3 regions of the Micromonospora ureilytica genome follow, and region 2 is predicted to be linked to each of the others. Evidence: riboswitches for the same ligand, from Rfam matches in the RefSeq annotation. Region 2 holds a riboswitch; each other region holds the start of a gene.
The links. A riboswitch is a leader RNA that binds a small molecule or an ion and turns the genes downstream of it on or off. The one in region 2 is predicted to bind cyclic di-AMP.
Positions count from the first base shown of each region.

Region 1 (6,952 bases), 5.3 Mb from region 2:
CTCGCTGACCAGCAGCGGCTCCAGCACCTGGCCGATCTCGCCACCGAGGGCTGCGCAGAGCACCACGTCGACACCGAGGGAGATCACCATCCGGGCCTGCCAGACGCCCTGACCGCCGGGGTGCAGGTGCAGCTCAGGATGGTCGTTGGGCTGGTCCACGGTCACCGTCAGCTGTGGAGTGGGCGCGAAGACCATCACGTGCCCGCTCATCGGTCGTAGCCCTTCATGCATCCACCCTTCGTCACAGCTGGTGATTTCCCGTTAGCTGACCGTAGTGCGAACGGTGTGCGAATGCCGGGACAACAGTGCGTGTCCGTCCGGGCGTTGCCAGCCAGACATCGGTACGGGACGATCGGGCGACCAAACGACGGCGGGAGACGGTGTGCTCAGCAGCGATACCTTCAGTTACACCGTTCAGGCCCGATGCTCACCCGCCGAGGCGGCGGCGCTGCTCAGCGACCTGACCAGGCAGGGTGAGCTGCATCCGCTGATCGTCCGGGTCCGCCGGGTGCCGCCCCGACCCGGCGCGCAGGCCAGCTACACGATCAACGACCGGTTGGCGGCCGGCCCGCTGCGCTTCCGGACCACCTACCACGCGGACGTGCTGATCAGCGAGGCCGACGAGATCGTCATGGTGGCCCGCCAGTGGCCGGCCACCACGGTGCGAAACCACACCCGACTGCGCGCCGAGCCGGACGGCCTGGTCCGCATCGACGTCGAGATCACCCTGACCGCCCCGACGCCACTGTTCCGGTACGCGTTCCGCCAGGCCCAGGCCGCTCACCTAGCCCTAGCCACCCGCCTGGGCGCCGCCCTCGACCGCACCGGCAACCCCCCACCCCCGGCCTGACCCGCCCCGGCCGTTGCCCCGCTTCATGGTCGTGCTCGATCGTGGATGTAGTGGCCTCGCGGCGCCCGGAGGCCACTACATCCTGGTTGCAGCGCGATCATGGAAGCGCCGCGTGTGATCACGCCGGCGCGGTCGACGGCCGATGTGATCAGGTGGTGCGGCTACGGCCCGCGAGTGCGGTTCCGGCGGGGGCGGGACGCCGGCCCCACGGCTTGTAGGTGGACAGCACGGTCGCGATGATCATCAGGCTGGTCGACACCGCCGGCGCGATGACCAGGTCGGCGCGATCCCGTGTGGGCAGGGCGGCGCCGACCGCTCCGGCGTGGCGCAGGTTCGGGACGAGCAGAAACAGCACCAGCCCGACCATCACCGTGGTGAGCACGAGCTTGACCAGCACCCAGCGGTGGCGCAGCAGGCCCCACGGGGTGAGCAGGGAGCTGGCGACTCCGATCAGCCAGACCAGGACGCTCAGCGGCGCGAACAGCACCGTGCCGACCAGGGCCGTGACCGGATAGACCACCCCCGGGTCGGCGCCCCGCTGCACGGCGATGCCGAGGGTGAGCAGCACCAGGTCGGTGCCCAGCCAGCCGAGTGAGGTGACGAGGTGCAGGGTGAGCAGCGCCTTGCGGGTGCTGGGTCGGATCCGAGGCATACCGCGATGCTGCCCGCCGGCCCCGGCCGGGTCGTCCGACGAGCGACGACATCAGGGGTACGTCCGGCGACGTAGCCCGGCCCGGACGCAGGTGATGCCTGTGAGCCATCACCGATGGCTCACAGGCATCACGACGCGTGGGTCAGTAGACCGACAGGTGTACGTGGTTGGTGTGGTCGGTCGACGGGGTGCCGTGCGCCCCGCTGTACGACTTCCACCCGCTGCTGGGCAGCCAGATCTGCTTGTACCAGATCACGTAGAGCACGGCGAGCCGGTCCGCGTTGCGGATGAAGTACGCGGCAAGGTTGTTGCCGTACGTCTTGTCGCCGCCGGTGGCGGCTCCACCGAAGCCGCTCTTCTGTGCGGCGAAGTCGCAGGCCCGACCCTTCGGGTGTTCACCGGAGCCGCTGGGGCGGTGGCACGAGACGTACCGGGTGAAGCCCGCGGCCTTGGCCTGGTTGAGGGCGTGCAGGGTGCGCGGGGTGATGCAGCCGTTGGCCGGCGTGGGGTCGTTGACGCTGCACGACTCGGAGGGCCAGGAGCCGTCGGAGTTGCGCGGTGCGGCCTTCGCGTTGGCGCTGGAGGTGCCCCGGTTGGAACCGGTGTCGGCGGTGGTCTGCGGCTTGGGTGCGGTGGCCACGGTCAGGGCCCGTTCGGCCTGATCCTTGCGCTTGGCCATCACCGCGACCTGCTTGCGTTGTTCGTTGATCTCGCCGTCCAGGGCGCCCCGGGTGCGGTTGGCCTGGTCCTTGCTCTTCAGCAGGTCGCCCAGCACCCTGTCCTCGTTGGCGGCCACCGCGTCCAGCGCGGCGGCCCGGTCCATGAAGCCTTCGGGAGTGTTGCTGTTGAGCAGCGCCGACATCGCGCCGAGCCGGCCGGTGCGGTACGCCACCCCGGCGATCTCGCCGACCTTGCTGCTGCGCTGGTCGATCTCGACCTCGATGGTCTTCAGCTGGGTGGCGAGTTGCTGTTGCCGTTGTACGGAGGTGTCCAGGGCGCGCTTCGCGTCCAGGTAGCCCTTGCTGGCCGCCTCGAGTTGGGCGCGCAACGCCGGGGTGCCGCCCTCCTCGTCGGAGTCGGGTGCGGCGGCCCGCGATCCGGTTGGGGGAGCGGCCGAGGCGGTGCCGGCCGGAAGCGCGACGCCGAGGGCGAACATCGCGACGATCAGGGCCGCCAGTCGGGCGGCGGGTGGTCGTGCTGGTGCCACTGAGCATGTCCTTCCGTCAGCCGCCGACCGGGTTAGCTGACGGGTTCGGGACGGAAGATCCCTACCGCTGACGCGGATGCACCCCAGAAACATGGTTCCCCGGTTCGCCCAGCTGGGCGATTAGGCGGCGACCACCACCGGCGCCGGGAGGGCGCCGCCTGGTGGAGGCCGGGACCGAGCCTACCGGTGCCGATGGGGCCGCTGCAGCCAATGTGACGGACGGTGCGTGCGTCATCACGGAAAATTACGGCGAAAGTCGAGCAATGTTCCGAAAAGCCCCGTCACCATTCGATGGAGCCACACGCTCCGGAGTCGGCGCCGGGCTCGATCTGCAGTGTCGCGTGCTCGATGCGGAAGTCGTCGTGCAGGGCCGTACGCGCTGCGGTGAGCACCGCGCCGACCTCCGCGCCGGGTGCCATGGTCAGGTGTGCGGAGGCCACATCCATGCCCGAGGTGAGCGTCCAGACGTGCAGGTCGTGCACCTCGACGACACCGGGGACCGCGGCCAGCCGGTCGTGCACGGCGGTCACCTGGAGGTGCTCAGGGGCGGCCTGCACCAGGATGCGGACGGCGGCGCGGGCCAGCCGCCAGGTGCGCGGCAGGATGAACACGCCGATGGCGACCGCGACCAGGGGGTCGGCCCACCACCAGTCGGTGACGGTGATGAGCAGTGCCGCGCCGATGACGCCGAGCGAGCCGAGCAGGTCGCCGAGGACCTCCAGGTAGGCGCCCTGGAGGTTGATGCTCTCCCGGGCCCCGGCGCGCAGCAGGGCGAAGGCGCCGATGTTCGCGAGCAGGCCGAGCACGGCCACCGCGAGCATCGGGCCGGCGATGACCTGGTGCGGATCGCCGAAACGGCGGATCGCCTCGATCACCACGTAGATCGCGACGCCGGAGAGCAGGACGGCGTTGGCCAGCGCGGCGAGCACCTCGAGTCGGTAGAGCCCGAAGGTGCGTTGCGGGTCGCCGGTGGCCCGCCGGGTCGCCGTGATCGCGGCGAGCGCCATCCCGATGCCGAGCACGTCGGTGAACATGTGCCCGGCGTCGGAGAGCAGGGCGAGCGAGCCGGTGTGCAGGGCGACCACCGCCTCGACCACCATCAGGGTGGCGAGCAGCCCGAATGCGGCCCAGAGTCGACCCCGGTGCTGGTGTGCGGCATTGGCGACGGACCCATGGTGGTGGTCATGACCTGCGCCCACGAGAACCACCTTCCGTCGCTGGCCGGGACCCGGTCAAATGTATGCTCACATCGCTATGTGTGCAAGTGTACGTGCAGCGCCTCTCGCCGACGGCGGTCCGCGCAGGTCAGCCGGTCGGGTCGATGGTGGTGAGCCGCTGGGTGGCCCGGGAGAGCGCCACGTACAGGGTGCGTACCCCGGCGCCCGGATCCGCCCGGATCTCGCTCGGGGCGACCAGCACCACCCCGTCGTACTCCATGCCCTTGGCCTCCAGGCTGGTCACCACCTGCAACCTCGGCGCGCCGAGCGCGCCGAGCCAACCGGCGACCTCGTCGCGGCGGGGGACCGGCGTGATCACCCCGACCGTGCCCTCCACCTCGGCCAGCAGGCCGGCGGCGGCCTCCACCGTCGCGGTCTCCAACCCGGTGGGGGGCACCACCAGCTCGACCGGTTCGACCCCGGTGGAGCGGACGGCTGTCGGCAGCGGCAGGTCGGGGTAGAGCCGACGGATCTCCGCCGCCGCCACCGCGAAGATCTCCGCCGAGTTGCGGTAGTTGGTGGTGAGCGTGAAGTCGTGTCGCTTACGCCGGCCCAGCGCCTGGTCCCGGGCTCGGTTCAGCTCCTCCGGATCGCCGGTCCAGGCGGTCTGCGCGGGGTCGCCCACCACGGTCCAGGAGGCCAGTCGGCCGCGCCGACCGATCATCCGCCACTGCATCGGCGAGACGTCCTGCGCCTCGTCCACCACCACGTGCGCGTACTCCCGGTAGTCCTCCGGGCGCTCCCGGGCCGCCGCGCGGGCGGCCCGCTGCCGTTCGCCGAGGGTGCTCAACTCGCGGACGCCACCGGCGAGCTGGAACGGATCGCGTCGCGCGCGAGCCGGCTGCGCGGGCTTACCGAGCAGCGCGTCCAACTCGTCCAACAGCGCCACGTCGGCGATGGTCAGCCCGGCCGAGTCCAGGTTCCGGTACGCGGCGTTGAGCAGCCGGATCTCCGCCGAGGAGAGGATTCCCCCGGCGTACCTGCGCAGCCGATCCGGCTGCGCCAGCCAGCCGAGCACGTGCCGGGGGTGCAGCCGAGGCCACCACGCCTTGAGGAACTCCCGGAACTCCGACCGCTCGGCGATCTCCGCCTCGAAGGCGGGCTGCTCCGGCAGCCGACCGCTGCTCAGCTCGCGGGCCTGCGCCCAGAGCGCTGCGAACACCCCGTCGAAACCGGCCCGGCGCACCTCGTTGCGCCGCGCGCCGCGTTGCAGCGCGCGATCCCGGATCCGGTCCAGCGCGGCCCGGTCCAGTCGCAGCAGAGTGCCCCGGTAGAGCAGCCGTAGCTCACCCGGGCCGCCCGGCACCGCGTCGCGGGCCGCCCGCTCCAGCACCCGGCGCATCCGCAGCGAGCCCTTCACCGCCGCCACTTCGGGCGGGTCGGGGCGGGTCGCTGTCATCCCCGGAAAGAGGGTGCCCAGCGAGTGCAGGGTCGCGGTGTCCTCACCGAGCGACGGCAGCACGGAACCGATGTACTCGACGAAGACCGACGACGGGCCGACCACCAGGATGCCGCCGCCGGCGTAGCGGCTGCGGTCGGAATAGAGCAGGAACGCCGCCCGGTGCAGGGCGACAGCGGTCTTGCCGGTGCCGGGGCCGCCCGCGACGATCGTCACCCCGGAGCCGGGCGAGCGGATCGCCTCGTCCTGCTCCCGCTGGATGGTCGCCACGATGTCGCGCATACCCCGGCCGGTGGCCTTGGACAGGGTGGCCAGCAGCGCGCCGTCACCGACGACTGTCATCCCCTCCGGGGCGGCCGTCGGGTCCAGCAGGTCGTCCTCGATCCGGGTGACCCGCTCGGCGCGGGACTGGATGGTGCGGCGCCGCACCACGTCCAGCGGCTGCGCCGGGGTGGCCTGGTAGAAGGCGGCGGCGGCCGGCGCGCGCCAGTCGACGACAAGCGTGACGGCGTTCTCGTCGCGGATCCCCAGCCGCCCGACGTGCAGCACCTGACGGTCGCGCAGGTCCAGCCGGCCGAAGACCAGCCCCTCGTGCTCGGCGTCCAGGGTGTGCCGCCGCTGCGCTGCGTGGAAGACCATCGCGTCGCGCTCGACCAGCGCGCCGTGCGTGCCCACCCGCGCCATCCGGTAGCCGTCACGCTCGGCGCGGACGGCCGACTGCCGCAGCTCGGCCAGTCGGGCGTACACCCGGTCGAGGTGTCGTTGCTCGACGGCGATCTCCTGCTCCAGGCCGGTCTGGTCGGTCAACGCACGCTCCTTCAGAGGTCGCCGGCAGGCGGCGGGAACCGCGCGGGCCAACCGAGAAGAGTACGGCCCTGGGCCCGACCCGCCGCGCCCGAGGTGCGGGAACGTGCTCACGCACCCGTTTCGGCGGTGATCGCGTGCGGCGCTTCGGTGAGCACCCGGCGCAGAACCCCGGTGAGCGCCGCGTTGACCTCGTCCGGGCGTTCCATCATCAGCATGTGCCCGGCACCTGGGCAGACGGTCAGCTCGGTGGCCGGCAGAGCGGCCGCGATCGACTCGGCGCACGGCGGTGGGGTCAGCCGGTCCCGGTCGCCGACCAGGGCGGCGGCCGGCAGGTGGGCCAACGCGGCGAGGGTGTCCAGTCGGTGCTGGGTGCCGATGGAGGCCCGGAACCCGCCGATCGAGCGCAGCGAGGCCCGAGCCACCGCCGACGTCACCAGGCGGATGTCGGCCGGCTCGCAGCTGTCACCGAAGAGCATCCACCGGATGCTCGGTTGCAGCGCGTTCAGCAGTGCCCGGGGCGCCCGCCACGAGCCACACCGGGCCAGCACGCCGGCGCCTGTCGTCTCGGCCAGCCGGATCAACCGGGCGATCCGTGGCGAGAGCCCGTAGACGGTGTGCGTGTGTCCCTCGGCGGTGGTCGAGACGAAGACCAGGCCGGCGGTACGGGCGGCGAAGTGCGTGGGGTGGCGGTGGGCGTACTCCATGATCGTCATGCCGCCCATCGAGTGCCCGACAAGCACCACCGGGCCGGTCGGCGCCACGGCGTCGATCACCGCGGCCAGGTCGTCACCCAACTGGGCCACTGTCGCCGTGGGCAGCG
Region 1 covers NZ_JADOTX010000001.1:118,684-125,635, forward strand. The annotation lists gene IW248_RS00595 (PfkB family carbohydrate kinase) at 1-210, opposite strand, end outside; gene IW248_RS00600 (SRPBCC family protein) at 383-850, shown strand; gene IW248_RS00605 (hypothetical protein) at 999-1,502, opposite strand; gene IW248_RS00610 (coiled-coil domain-containing protein) at 1,645-2,709, opposite strand; cyclic di-AMP (ydaO/yuaA leader) riboswitch at 2,715-2,846, opposite strand; gene IW248_RS00615 (cation diffusion facilitator family transporter) at 2,991-3,908, opposite strand; gene IW248_RS00620 (HelD family protein) at 4,015-6,132, opposite strand; gene IW248_RS00625 (alpha/beta fold hydrolase) at 6,240-6,952, opposite strand, start outside.
Region 1: it holds a riboswitch for cyclic di-AMP, as region 2 does, so the genes downstream of both, IW248_RS00610 (coiled-coil domain-containing protein) here and IW248_RS33765 (C40 family peptidase) in region 2, are expected to answer to the same signal.

Region 2 (6,952 bases):
ATGCCGAAGACCACCGTCAAGACCGCGGCCTGCCCGACGATCAACGGAGTGTTCAGCGCGGCCGCCCGCACCGCGATCAAGACCGCCTGCGGCAAGGTCGGCAAGCCGTACGTCTGGGGTGCCACCGGGCCGAACTCGTTCGACTGCTCGGGACTGACCCAGTACGCCTACAAGGCGGCCGGGATCTACCTAACCCACCACACCGGTGACCAGTGGAACGAGGGCAAGGCCGTTTCGCGAGCCGACGCCCGGCCCGGTGACCTGGTCTTCTTCTTCTCCGGCCTGAGTCATGTCGGGCTCTATCTGGGCAACAACACAATGGTGCACGCGCCACGTGCCGGCAAACCGGTGCAGGTGTCCAGCATCAACACCATGCCCGTCGCCGGGTTCCGTAGACCCGGCTGATCCACCCAGCGCCAACACGACGGCCCCCGGTCACCGACCGGGGGCCGTCGTGGTTTCTCAGCGGGGCGCTCCCACCGGGGATGGCAGCAGCTGCACGTCGGCGAGGTCGACGTACATGATCCGGTGGCCGAACTGGATCTGCGCGTAGCGGTTCTTGCCGCGAATCACCGTCCAGTCGCCGGGCGAGGAGCCGTCGACGGTGCTGGCCCGGTAGTACTCGCCAGCCAGCACCGCGCCGACGGCGTACCGCTGCCCGGCGGTCAGGGTGTACTGCAGCGGCGAGATCGCCTGGTAGGGCACCCCGTCCGGGTACGCCGACTGCTCCGGGTAGGCCCGTCCGTACACCGGAATGGTGGTCCGGCCGGGCTTCGGGGTGGCCACGACACCGACGGTCCAGCTGGCGGTCGGCGCGGACGCCGGGTTGTGGAACCAGGCCCGCTGCCCGAGGTACCAGATCGCCGTCCAGTCGCCCTGCCGTCCGGCCAGCGCGTACGTCTGCCCGGCGGAGGCCCGGGCACCGTGGTCCGACACGGCCATCGTGTTCGGGGTGCCGTCCGGGCGGAGCGCGATGTCGTTGACCAGTGGCGCGTCCGCGGACGGTGCGCTGCGCAGCACGACCGCCGAGGAGCCGCGCGGCGCGCACGGGACGCCTGCGGTGACGCAGTCGGTGAACGCCGGCCGGTTGGTGGCGTAGTCCGGGTAGATCCGGACCAGCCCGGTGGCCGGGGTGCCGGTGTCCAGTCGAGGTGCGTGCAGCAGGTCGAAGTAGTGCGTCCAGTCCCAGTACGGCCCCGGATCCCAGTGCATTCCCCGCACTGTCGAGGGGATGGTGCCGGGCACGTTGTCGTGGCCGATGATGTGTTGGCGGTCCAGTGGGATGCCCAGCCGCAGCGCCAGGTGCCGGACCAGCTTCGCCGAGGTCCGGTACATCGCCTCGGTGTACCAGGTGCCCTGCGCCGCGAAGCCCTCGTGTTCCAGACCGATCGACTTGGCGTTGACGTACCAGTTGCCGGCGTGCCAGCCGACGTCAGTGGTCCGCACGTGCTGGGCGATGTGCCCGTCGACCGAGCGCAGCGAGTAGTGCCAGCTCACGTAGGTCGGATCCTGGACGAGTTGCAGTGTCGTCGCCCAACTCGCCTCGGTGTCGTGGATGACGATGTACTCGATCTTCTGCCGCGCGGGCCGGTCGGAGAGGTCGTGGTTGCCGTAGTCCCCGTCGCCGAACGCCTCGTAGGGCGCCGGGATCCATTCACAGGAGATGGTGCGGGGGCACTCCACCCCGTCCGGGCGGGCCAGCCGGCGCAGACCCAGCCGGTCCAACCAGGAACGCTCGGGCCGCACCGTACGGGCCGGCAGGGTGATCCGCTGGCCGTCGTCGGTCACCCGGGTCTGGCCCGCGCCGATGGTGGTGAAGACCTCGTCGGCGAAGGCCGCGGCGGCGTCGGCGCTGTCCGCGCCGGAGTAGCGGGCCACCGCGCCGTACCAGGCCGCCGGGTCGGTGTCCGCGCCGACCGGCGCGTTCAGATCCCGTTGGTACGCGCTCAGCAGCGCGGCCCCACCCCGGATGTTGAGGCCCGCGTCGGTGCGCAGTGCCTCGGGGGTGGCACCGGTCAGCGTGGCGGCGGCGTCCACGGTCTGCAACGCGGCGGTGGACGGCGCGGGGGCCTCGACGGGCCGGGGCGCGGGCACCCGGGCGGGACGGGAGTCGTCGCCGCGTGGGTCCTCGGCGCCGGCGTCGTGGTGACCGCGCCCCGGTAGGGCAGCCACGTGCCGGGCGTCGGTCAGGTGCATCGGGCCGTACCCGCCACTGGTGCTCGGTGTGCCGGCGTTGGTGTCCCAGCGCGACTCCAGGTAGGAGACGCCGAGCAGCACGACGGTCGGCACGCCGTACTCGGTGGCCGCGGCGGCGTACTGGTGTTGGCGGTCGGTGGTGGGCGCGGCGGCGGCCGGGCCGACGGAGAGCGGCACCGTGGTCGCGGCGGCGACCACGGTGGCGGCGAGCAGTGCCCGCCAGCCGGTCGACAGGGTTGGATGGTGCATCGAACCCCCTAGATTCTCGCGGAGTGAGGTCAGGTCACCATCGCGCCGCCCGGGAGGTCAGGTCAATACCTTTCCATCTATCGAAGCATGCGGAAAGAATTCTTCACACACGGTCGGTGACCTCGTCCAATCCGTACGGAGTGTCACGGCCGCATGGGTTGCGGATCGGTAACAAGCGTCTCTACTCTGGTCATTCGTCGGCCCGACAGCAGCTCCGCCCAGCCCGGGCGGTAACGGACCGACACCGCCGAGTCGTTTCCGAGCGAACCGGGGACCCAGGTCCCTCGGGGTGAATCCGCAGCCACTGCGGTAGGGCGCCGACTTCCCGCCCGAACCCGTCAGCTAACCCGGTAGGCGGTCAGGAAGAAGGAGTACGGAACCCCGGTGGCACTCCATGCCCCGCGGCCGTCGTCCGAGCGGTCGGCATCAGCCGGCCCGCCGTCGATCGTGCCGCGCCCACGCTGGTCCCGCTTCACCACCGCACTCGCCGCGCTGGCCGGCATCGCCGTCGTCCTGACCGGCACTGCCACGGCGGCCCACGCAGACCCGTCCGTCGCCGAGATCGAGCGCCAGATCGACGCCGACTGGAACAAGCTCGAACCGATCATCGAACGGCACAACGCCACTCGCACCGACCTCGCCGCGAAGCGCAAGCAGGCCGACGCGCTGGCCGCCCGGATCACCCCGCTGGAGCGTCAGGTCGACGCCGCGATGGACAAGGTCAGCGCCCTGGCCGTACGCGCCTACATGGGTGAGAACGTCTCGACAGTCAACGCGATGCTGGGGAGCCGGTCGCCGAGCGAGGTGGTCGGTCAGCTCGAAATGCTCGACCGCTTCGCGCACAACCAGCAGAAGGACGTACGCCAGGTGGCCGACCTGCGCGACCAGCTGGCCGCGCAGAAGGCGCCGCTGGACGAGATGGTGGCCCAGCTGGCCCGCACCGAAGCTCAGCTGGCGGCGAAGAAGAAGCAGATCAACGACGAGATCGACCGCCTGCAGAAGCTGCGCCTCAAGGTGTACGGCAGCGGCGGCGGCGGCCCGCTGCGCCCAGCGCCCTGCCCGGGCAGCTACCCCGGCGGCGCCGCGGGCACCGCTGTCAAGTTCGCCTGCGCGCAGATCGGCAAGCCCTACGTCTGGGGTGCCGAGGGTCCGAACTCGTACGACTGCTCCGGGCTGATGCTGGCCGCCTGGGCGAAGGCCGGTGTGTCGCTGCCGCACAACGCCGCCGCGCAGAGCCGCGTCACGAAGGACGTCAGCAAGGGCGACCTGCGCCCCGGCGACCTGGTCTTCTACTACAGCGACATCCACCACGTCGGCATGTACGTCGGCGGCGGCTGGGTGGTGCACGCCTCGCAGGCCGGTCAACCGGTCAAGATGAAGAAGGTCGACGACGGCCCGATCCACAGCTACGGCCGCCCGGGCTGACCCCGGGTGATCGAAGGGCCCGCCGCGATCCGTCGCGGCGGGCCCTTGTCGTCGTGGTTCTAGCGGGTGAACCTCAGCGGGTTGGCCAGGTGCGCCAGTGCTGCCAGGCGCGGCTGGGCGTCGGCCCCCGCTGGCCCTGGTAGCGCGAGCCGTAGACCGCCGAGCCGTACGGGTGCTCGGCCGGCGAGGAGAGCCGGAAGATGCAGAGCTGCCCGATCTTCATGCCCGGCCACAGGGTGATCGGCAGGTTCGCCACGTTCGAGAGTTCCAGGGTCACGTGACCGGAGAAGCCCGGGTCGATGAAACCGGCGGTGGAGTGCGTGAGCAGCCCGAGCCGGCCCAGGGAGCTCTTGCCCTCCAGTCGGCCGGCGAGTTGGTCACCCAGCGAGATGACCTCCAGCGTCGAGGCGAGCACGAACTCCCCCGGGTGCAGCACGAACGGCTCGCCGTCGGGGACCTCGACCACCGATGTCAGGTCGTCCTGCTGCATGGCGGGGTCGATGTGGGTGTAGAGGTGGTTGTTGAAGACCCGGAACAGCCGGTCGAGTCGGACGTCGATGCTGGACGGTTGGACCAGGGTGGGCTCGAACGGCTCCAGGCCCAGCGTGCCGGCCTTGATCTCGGAGACCAGGTCGCGGTCGGAGAGCAGCATCGGACCACCATAGCCGCGTTGCCAAAAGTGGCCGGATTCGGTGCCGGTGACCAGCGCGTCGAGGTCGCCGCTCGTACATTTGTTCGATAGAATGCCCGCATGGCTTCCTGGTCCGAATTCGCCGCCGACGAGCCCCGACTCGCCGACGGGATCCGCGTTCTCCTCCAGCAGTACGGGCCGGGCTTCGGCTATCTGGCCACGGTCCGCGCCGACGGCGGGCCCCGCGTCCATCCGGTCTCCCCGGTCATCACCGCCGAAGGGCTGTTCTGCTTCATCATCGACTCGCCCAAGCGCCGCGACCTCGAACGAGACGGCCGTTACGCGCTGCACTCGTTCCCGCCGGAGGAGAGCGACGACGAGGCGTACGTGGCGGGCCGCGCCCGTCCGGTGACCGATCCGGTCCGGCTGGCGCAGCTGGCGCAGAGCGCCCGGGCCGAGCCGCAGGTCGACTGGCGGCTCTTCGAGTTCACCGTCGACGTGGCGATGCTCACCCGCCGCGAGCAGCACATCGCGGGCATTCCGGGCCTCGCGCCGGGTCGGCCGGCCGTTCGGGTCTGGCTCGACCCGCACGCCCCGTCGGCTGCCGCCGCCCCACTTGCCGTCCCGCAGGCGCGCCCGACCCGCCTCAGCCGCGACGTCCAGTGCACGGCCGCCTGACCATGATCTGAAGATCATCGGCGCGCTGGCTCCGTCGTCACGGAGCCGGCGCCCGGCCGTACGCCCCGCCCTGCACCGCGCCCTGCACCCGTCCGCCCCGACGCTGCATGATCAACTCGGTTTCGGTGAAACCGCGGTGTCCCGGCGCTTCGGATGCCCCGACTTCCAGAAAGCCGAGTGGATCAACCGGACCGACCCGGGCGGTGCGGTACGCGAACAGCAACGGCGGGCGGGGGTACCTGGGTGCACGGGCTCGACCACTCGGGTACAGTGGTGCCGCTTGCGGGTGTAGTTCAATGGCAGAACATCAGCTTCCCAAGCTGACAGTGCGGGTTCGATTCCCGTCACCCGCTCCACCGCGAAGGCCCTGGCCAGGACGAGAGTCCCAGCCAGGGCCTTCGATGCTGTTGCGGCCAGCAGCGCTCGCGGCCGACAAGACCCTGAGGGCCCCGAACCCCGGCCGTTCCAGCGTTAACCTCGCTGGCCTCCCAGAGCGTTCAAGTGGTGGGAGGTACACACACGATGCAACGACCTCGGGAACTGGCGCCACCGGAAGGCTTCGCCGAGTTCGTCGCGGCGCGCTCCGATGCACTGCTGCGTTCGGCCTGGCTGCTCACCGGTGACGCCGGGCGCGCCGAGGACCTGTTGCAGACGGTCCTGGCAGACGTCTGGCGGCGCTGGGCCACGATCAGGAGCGCCGGGCATCCCGAGGCGTACCTGCGCCGAGCGTTGTTCACCACCTACGTCTCCTGGTGGCGGCGGCGCTGGCGCAGCGAGATTCCAAGCCAGCCACCGGACGGGCCCTCACGTGGCGACGTGGCAGGGGAGTCCGTTGACCGGGACGCGGTACGCCGCGCGTTGGCCCGGCTCAGCCGGCAGCAGCGGGCGATCGTGGTGCTCCGCTACGTCGAGGACCTGACGGTGCAGCGGACAGCGGAAGTGCTCGGCTGCTCGCACAACACGGTCAAGGTGCAGGCCTTCCGTGCCCTACGGATTCTGCGTACCGATCCGAATCTTGAGCTGTTTGCCGCTTGGAGGTCGCGAAGTGACGCGTGAAGATGAGGACATCAGGCTCCTGTTGACAAGCGCCGTTCCCCCACTGACGCCACCACCGGATCGGGTTGTCGAGGTGGCGAGGCGCGTCCGCCGGCACCGGCAGCGCCTGATCGGGAGCGCCGCGCTCGCCGTTGCCGTGGCCGTTGGGCTGGGCGTCGGAGGGGCGCAGATCCTCACCGATGGCAACCGTGCCCCCTCGATGGCGGGCGATTCCGGCGGACAGGGGCAGTGGACTTCGTGCGTCGAGGCTGCACCGGAGATGGTCAAGCGCGGCTTCAATGTCCGGACCGAGGAGGCAGCCGCCCTGCCCCGCCTCGGCGATGGCTTCATCCCCGCCGAGGCCGTCATCTGCCGGCTGGTCCAACGCGCTAACGTGGGCGAGGACGTGCTGGTGACGGAACAGCGCAGCTACGACGCCGCCGCCCTCGCCGCCCTCGCCGCCGTGCTCCGCCTGCCTGATGCGCCACAGAATCCCAACCCCCTCTGCAGGGCGAACCTGCAGATGGCACCCTGGCTCGCGCTCGTTGACGCGGAGGGCCGGTGGACACGGCCCGGCATACCACTCGCTACCTGCCACAACCATCTCCCCGACGCGGTCAGTGAAGCCCTTCATGCCCTGCCGCTGACCACCGTGGCAACCCATCGGCTCGCCGAGTCGCCCACGGCGGGGTGCGACATGACAGCGCTGGCGAGGACGAGCGACCCTGACGCCCGTCC
Region 2 covers NZ_JADOTX010000001.1:5,425,811-5,432,762, reverse strand. The annotation lists gene IW248_RS24845 (C40 family peptidase) at 1-405, shown strand, start outside; gene IW248_RS24840 (N-acetylmuramoyl-L-alanine amidase) at 463-2,445, opposite strand; cyclic di-AMP (ydaO/yuaA leader) riboswitch at 2,681-2,816, shown strand; gene IW248_RS33765 (C40 family peptidase) at 2,830-3,870, shown strand; gene dcd (dCTP deaminase) at 3,944-4,522, opposite strand; gene IW248_RS24825 (pyridoxamine 5'-phosphate oxidase family protein) at 4,622-5,179, shown strand; tRNA gene IW248_RS24820 (tRNA-Gly) at 5,462-5,535, shown strand; gene IW248_RS24815 (SigE family RNA polymerase sigma factor) at 5,702-6,235, shown strand; gene IW248_RS24810 (hypothetical protein) at 6,225-6,952, shown strand, end outside.

Region 3 (6,952 bases), 2.1 Mb from region 2:
CGTCCGGTTCACCCGGGAGTGACCCGGTAGGGTGCCTCGGTGCGGCCCTGCCGGGCCGTCGCGGGCGTCGCCGTCGCGGCGTCCGACGCCGCGCCGAGGAGGATACGACAGTGCTGGTGACCCTGCCGAGCGTCGGGATCCCGGCATGACGAGCGTCGCCGCGGTGTCGGCCGTCCGGCCCGCACCGGCCCCGCCCCGGCTGCCCTCGCTGACCGGGTTGCGGTGGATCGCCGCCCTGGTGGTTTTCGGCTTTCACGCGGGCACCATGCGGATCATCGCCGAGCCGGACTACAAGGCCGTGGTCGACGAGCTGTTCACCCTGGGCCTCTCCGGGGTGCAGTTCTTCTTCATCCTCAGCGGGTTCGTGCTGGTCTGGTCGGCCCGCGAGGGGGACTCCCGGCGTACCTTCTGGCGGCGACGGATCGCCAAGATCTACCCGAACCACCTGGTGCTGTTCGCGGCGACGCTGGTGGTCGCCTGGTGGTTCGCCGACCCGGTCCTGCCGGCGGCTGCGCTGGAAAACCTACTGCTGTTGCAGGCGTGGGACCCCCGGCCGGGCTGGTTCTACAGCATCAACACCGTCAGCTGGTCGCTGTCCTGCGAGTTCTTCTTCTACCTCTGCCTGCCGCTGGCGCTGCCGCTGCTGCGCCGGGCCCGGCCGAAGGCGCTCTGGGCGCTGATCGTCGCGCTGCCGCTGCTGATCCTTGCGCTCTGGCCGGCGCAGGAGTTGGTGCCGGAGGTGAGCCGGTGGTGGTTCACCCAGATCTTCCCGCCGGCGCGGTCGCTGGAGTTCTGGTTGGGCGCGGTGGCGGCCGAGTTGATGCGCCGAGGGCTCTGGCGCGGTCCCAATCTGACAGTGGCCAGCGGGATCTTCCTGGTCACCTGGGTGACGGCCGCGCAGTGGATCCGCGCCGAGCTGTGGACCACGCTGCTCGCGGTCGTGTACCTGTTGGTGATCACCGCTGCCGCGGACGCGGACGTGCGGGGTCGGCGCTCGCCGTGGCGGTCCCGGCCGCTGGTCTGGCTCGGTGAGGTCTCGTTCGCCTTCTACCTGGTGCACGTGCTGGTGATGACGAGCGTGCTGCGCTGGAGCGAGACCTGGGGGATCGGCTTCGCGGGCTGGCGTGGCCCGGCCGTGGTGCTCGGCTTCCTGGTGGCGAACCTGATCCTCGCCGGGCTGCTGCACCGCTTCGTCGAGACCCCGATGATGCGCCGGCTCGCGCCGCGCCGTCCGGCCCGTCCGGCACCCGTCCCCCGACCGCGCACGGCCGGCCACGACGACGCACAGGACCCCGTGAGCAGCGCCCGCGACGAGGCCGGCGGAGCCGCCGACGAGGTCGGTCCGGCCGGGGGTCGATCAACGTACGTCGACCGGCGCTGACAGCGTCCACCCTGGTCAACGGGGTCGGCGCGGCGTGATCCGACACGCCCGTGGTCGGTGCGTCCGGGTCGGCGCGACGGTAGCGTGGGGACGTGCTTCCGGTCGCGTTCACCTGTCCGCTGTGGTGGGTGGCGCGCTGGGCGACGCGGGTGCTGACCAGCCTCGCCGTCGTCGCGGCCCTGGCGCTCGGCGCGGGCCCGGCCACGGCCGCCGCGCCAACGCCCAGCCCGGTGCCAGCCCCGAGCGCGATGCCAGCCCCGAGCGTGATGCCAGCCGGCGGGCCGCTGGCGGCCTCCTGCCGGCACGTGGGGGCGCACAGTGCGGCGTGCCCGGCGATACCGTCGAAGGCCGCCGAGGAGTCGGTTCCAGCATGGTCGGTCGACACGTCGGCGGCGCTCCCCGCTGATCAGGGCACCATCGCGGCGGGCGCGCTGCCGATCCGCGCGGCGGAGTCCGACCGGCTGCCCCTCGTCGACGCTGCGAGCGGCCGGGCATCCCGGGCCCCACCCCGGCGCTGAGCCACCGGGACGACCGTCCCGTCACCGCGCCCTGTCGACTCACCCGCTTCCCACCACGCCGACCCGTGGTCCTCCGTGGCCCGCTGGCCGGCGCGGCTCCCATCGCACTGCTCTCTCCCCGAGGTGCCGACCATGGAGACCGTCGTCTTCTACCAGTTCGTGACCGAGGTGCCGCAGGCCGCCGCCATCTGGTCGACCCTGTTCCTGTTGACCCTGGGCCTCCTCACCGTGCTGGCCGCCCGCCCCGAACGGGACCAGCCCACCGACGACCGGCCCCCGGCCGTGCCCACCGTGCGGGAGTTGGCCGCCGCCGAGGCCGTCGACAGGCGTCGCTACGCCGAGGAGGTGGCCGTCGCCGCGGCCGGCGCGGCCACCACCGCCCGGCGGCGACGCGCCGCCTGGCTGGCCGCTCAGGAGCAGATGGAGCGGGCCTGGATCGGGTACGACGAGGCGGACACCGCCGCGCGTCGCTTCGCGGGCGCCGGCGCACTGCCCACTCCGCAGACTCCGCACACCCCCTCCGAGTACGCGGCCCGGGAGCGCTATCTGCACCGCGCGGCGATGGCGGCGTACTGGCGGGGCGATCTGACCATGGCTCAGCTCGGCGACGTGTTCGGGCACCGGCACGGCTGGGATCCCCGACGACACCCGGTCGAGCAGGAGGCGCTGATCAGCCGGGTGATCCGGGATGCGCGGCTGGTCGACTACCAGGTGGCCACCGGCCGCGAGCGGGCCGCCTGGCGCGACGCCGAGTTGGCCGCCGAGTCGGCTCGCACCCTCGCCGAGGAGGCGTACGTGGCGGAGGCCCGGCTGCGCCCGACCCCGGCGCCCACCCGCCGGACGGTGGCCAGGGCGTTGCGTCCCGCCGTCGTGGCACGGTGGCGGCCGGCCCGGGTGGGTTGAGCCCGATCCGTGATGTGAGGCCGGTCACCGAATTGCTGAACCGGACGTCCGGCGCGATCGGCGTCATTGTTCCCGCGATTGTGGTCGCGTTCTTTCCGGCCTGTCCGGTTGTCGCCCGGAGGCGTCACCGTAACCGGTTGTCCCATCGAGTCACATCATCTGCAATACGCGCAGAAATTGGCGCGCCAATTGGGGTTTACGCAGGTGAACCTGGCTTGGCAGGGCGCGAAGTGGCCAGTAGTGTCGTCCCGTCCGGTGCGGTAACCGATCGCAAGACGCGACGCCGCATCGACCCGCTCAATCGTGATCTACGAACCGGGGACCCATCAGTAAGTCCGGGGTGAATCCGCGAGCCACGGCCCGCGGTAGGGCGATCTTCCCGCCCGAATCCGTCAGCTAACCCGGTAGGCGGTGTCGGAAGGAGTCAACTCCTCGTGCAGCACCTTTCCACCCCTCGGTTGTTCCCTCGCCTCCACGGCGCGGCGGTGCGCCCGCTCATTCGTCCAGTGACGGTGAGCTGACCCCCGGGTCATCGCCTTTCCCGCCCGGCCACTCCGGGCGTTCCCCTGAGCGGTTCACCATCCGCGGGCCACGGTCCGCGCGCTGGCGCCTGCCCGGATACCGGTCCGGCCCCGGTGTGCCGCTCTCCCCCCGATCCGTGGAGGACCCCGTGAAGCACACCCTGCAGCGTCAGCTCCGCCGCCTCGCCACCGAGCGTCCGTACCAGATCGTCGCCGCCTCCGCCGCGGCCCTCGCGATCGCCACCACCACCGGCGCCCTGCTCACCACGGCCGACGACGCCCCGGCCGGCCAGCGCACCGCGACCACGGCCGCCGAGATGCGCAGCGACGTCGCCGCCTCCCGCGGTGACGTTCGGGACGCGTCCCCCTCGGCCAGCGCCACGCCGAGCACGGCCGCCCCGGCCACCAGCGCCGCGTCACCCGCCGCCAAGGCCAGCAGCAACCCGGACCTGACCCGGAAGCCGGAGCGGCCGAAGCCGCCCGCGACCAAGGTGCTCGACTACGACTACGAGGCGCAGAACACCTACTACAACTGCGGCCCGGCGGCCACCCGGAACGCGCTCAGCGCCGCCGGCATCGACCGCACCCAGGAGGAGCTCGGCGCCGAGCTGGGCACCACCGAGATGGGCACCAACTCGGCCGAGGACACCACCCGGGCGCTCAACGCCGAGGTGAAGGGCTCCCCGTACCGGACCCGGATGTTCCCCGGCGCGCCCAGCCCGGCACAGATGGACCGGCTCCAGGCCGACGTCGTGAAGGCCATCACCGACGGCCGCGGCGTGGTGGCGAACGTCGTCGGCGACGCCACCGACACCGACGGCGGCTGGCACTCCTACGGCGGCGGGCACTACATCGCCGTCGTGGGTTACAAGGACAACGGTCGCACCGTGCGGATCGCCGACTCGGCGAACCCGGCCGACCCGTCGTACTGGGTCACCACGATCGACCTGGCCAACTGGATCACCAGCCGGGGCTACTCCGCCTGACCCGGGCACACCGACCGCCGCGGGCGCCGTCTCCCACAAGGAGCCGGCGCCCGCGGCGTCTGCACGCGTGGCAGCCGGGCGTACGCCGTCATCGACGACTCTCGTGGCGGGCCGTGAACCGTGGGAGACTGCGGCCGTGGTGGAGAAAACGGGTGGTCACGCCGGCCGCAGGCCGGTCCTGCTGCTACTGCACGGCATGGGCGCGACCGGGGACGTGTGGTTGCCCTGGGCGCCGTACCTCGAGCAGCACTGGCCCGGTCGGTGGCTGGCACCGGACCTCGCCGGCCACGGCTGGGCGCCGCCGCTGCCGTCGTACTCCTTTGTGGGCCTCGCCCAGCAGGTCGCGCAGGCCCTCGCCCCCGACGACCGGCTGGTCGTGCTCGGGCACTCGCTGGGTGGGGTGGTCGGCCTGGCGCTGGCCGCCCGTGACGCCGGAACGCCTGTGGACGCGGTGGTCGGGCTGGGCATCAAGGCGCTGTGGTCACCTGCGGAGCTGACCCGCGCCGCCGAGGTCGCCGCCCGCCCGGTGAGCTGGTTCGCCAGCCGCACCGAGGCGGCTCGCCGCTACCTGCGTGTCTCCGGACTGGCCGGCCTGCTGTCACCGGACCATCCGGTGGTGGACGCCGGTCTGCGGCAGGTCGACGGCCGCTGGCGCCTCGCCATGGACCCGACCGCCTTCGCCGTCGGCGAACCCGATTTGGCCGCGCTGCTCGCGGCGACCGACGTGCCGGTGGTCCTGGCGCGCGGGGAGAACGACCCGATGGTCACCGACGAACAACTCAAGGAGTACGGCGTACCTGTCGCCACGCTGCCCGGTCTCGGCCACAACGCGCACGTGGAGGACCCGGCCGCGGTGCTGGCGCTGCTCGACAGGTACCGCTGAGCGGCTAGGCCGACGCCGACGCGGTAAGTGTCTCCGCGGGCGCCAGCTCCCGGCGGGCGGCGGTCAGGAACACCTCCGCGTACGACTCGGCCGGGAAGTCACCCAGGTAGCGGCGGCGGGTGGCCCAGCGGGCCTCGGCCAGCGGGTCGGTGTCCAACAGTGCGGTCAGCACCTCGTCCACGTTGGACATGTCCCGGCGCAGCACGTAACCCGACCCGGCCAGCGGGAACCGCTCCACGAACCGGTCGCCCTCGTCGCCCATGTCGGTGACCGCGTACGGCTTGCCGGAGTAGAGGAAGTCCGAGATCACGCCGGACACGTCGGAGACCAGCGCGTCGGAGGAGTTGACGCACTCGGTCAGGCTCAGCTCCCGGGCCGCCGCGCCGACCACGTGCTGGCGGCCGGTGCGGGCCCGGTCGGCGACGAGCAGCTCGGTCAGGCGGCCCAGCTGGCGGGCCGACGCCGGGTTCTGCCCGGTGTACGGGTGGGCCCGCAGGATCACCGTCGCGCCGCGCTCCAGCAGCCGGTGCAGCAGCTCCTCGGCCACCGGCAGCGAGCAGTAGTCGGCGTCGGCGTGGTGCCCGGTCCAGGTCGGCGTGTACAGCACCGTCGGGTGCGCCAGCCCTCGCGCGGGCTCCGGGCGTACCTCGATCGACTCGACCTGCGGGCGACCCACCACCACGAACTTGTCCGCCGGGATCTGCACCCCGGCGCGGCCGTACCTGTCGATCGCCGCCTGCCCGGCCACGAAGATCCGGTCGAAGATCCCCGACACCGGGTTGGCGCTCGGCGCCTTGTCGCTGTCGCCGTGGTGCAGCTGGATGTGGGTGAGCTGGGTGAAGCGGACGCAGTGGCTGTTCTTCGCACCGTGGTTGACGTAGAACGCCACTCGCAGGCTCGGCACCAACGCCTCGTCCAGCGCACCCAGGGTGGGGCAGTAGACCACCGGCGCGTCGGTGGCCGCCGCGATCGGGGCCAGGAACTCCGGCTCGCGCAGCACGACCAGGAACGGCCGGCCGATCCGTTCCAGGTACGGCAGCCACATGGTGACCTGGTATTCGGACCCGGGGGGCGCGGAGAAGTAGAGCAGGAACTCCGGCTGGTACCGGCGCAGCGCGGCGGCCACCGATCCGCCGCCGGCCCTCGGCCGGAACCGCCGCCGGGCCAGGTCCAGTGCGACCGCGCCGGCGCCCGCGCCGACCAGCAGGCTGGCGGCGAGCGCCACGCCGGCCGGCAGGGCGAGCGCTGCGGCGAGCGCCAGGGCGGCGAGCAGCCCGAGCAGGGCCGTGCCGAGCCGGTCGGCGATCAGCGGCGTCCACGCGCGGACCGGCAGGTTGACCGTCCGGATCTCCAGACTGCCGGCGGTGCGCAGCGGCCCCACCAGCAGCACCAGCCCCAGCAGGACCAGCCCGGTGGCGACCAGCGCGAGGTTGAGCCCGTCATCCAGTCGTCGGGAGTAACCGGCCAGGATCGCGGCGGCGATCAACGTGGTCTCCGCCACGAGGTCGGCGCTGGGCCGGATCCGCTGCTCGGCGGCCGAGGCGGCCAGCGCGGCGACGGCCAGTGCCAGCCCCCAACCGGTGGCGCCGGTGAGCGCCAGCACGACAAAGGCCAGCACGGCCAACCCGGTGGTCAGGCACCGGGCGGCCAGCTTTCGGACCAGTTCGCCGCGCATGTCGCTCCGTTCGTGGTTCCGCAGCCGTCGGCGTCAGTTCGTGGACGTCGCGCCGGCCGGTGCCTCGACCCGACCCGACCCGGCC
Region 3 covers NZ_JADOTX010000001.1:3,364,213-3,371,164, reverse strand. The annotation lists gene IW248_RS15045 (acyltransferase family protein) at 146-1,381, shown strand; gene IW248_RS15040 (hypothetical protein) at 1,474-1,899, shown strand; gene IW248_RS15035 (hypothetical protein) at 2,032-2,802, shown strand; cyclic di-AMP (ydaO/yuaA leader) riboswitch at 3,087-3,228, shown strand; gene IW248_RS15030 (C39 family peptidase) at 3,461-4,309, shown strand; gene IW248_RS15025 (alpha/beta fold hydrolase) at 4,446-5,192, shown strand; gene IW248_RS15020 (CDP-glycerol glycerophosphotransferase family protein) at 5,197-6,867, opposite strand; gene IW248_RS15015 (bifunctional cytidylyltransferase/SDR family oxidoreductase) at 6,901-6,952, opposite strand, start outside.
Region 3: it holds a riboswitch for cyclic di-AMP, as region 2 does, so the genes downstream of both, IW248_RS15030 (C39 family peptidase) here and IW248_RS33765 (C40 family peptidase) in region 2, are expected to answer to the same signal.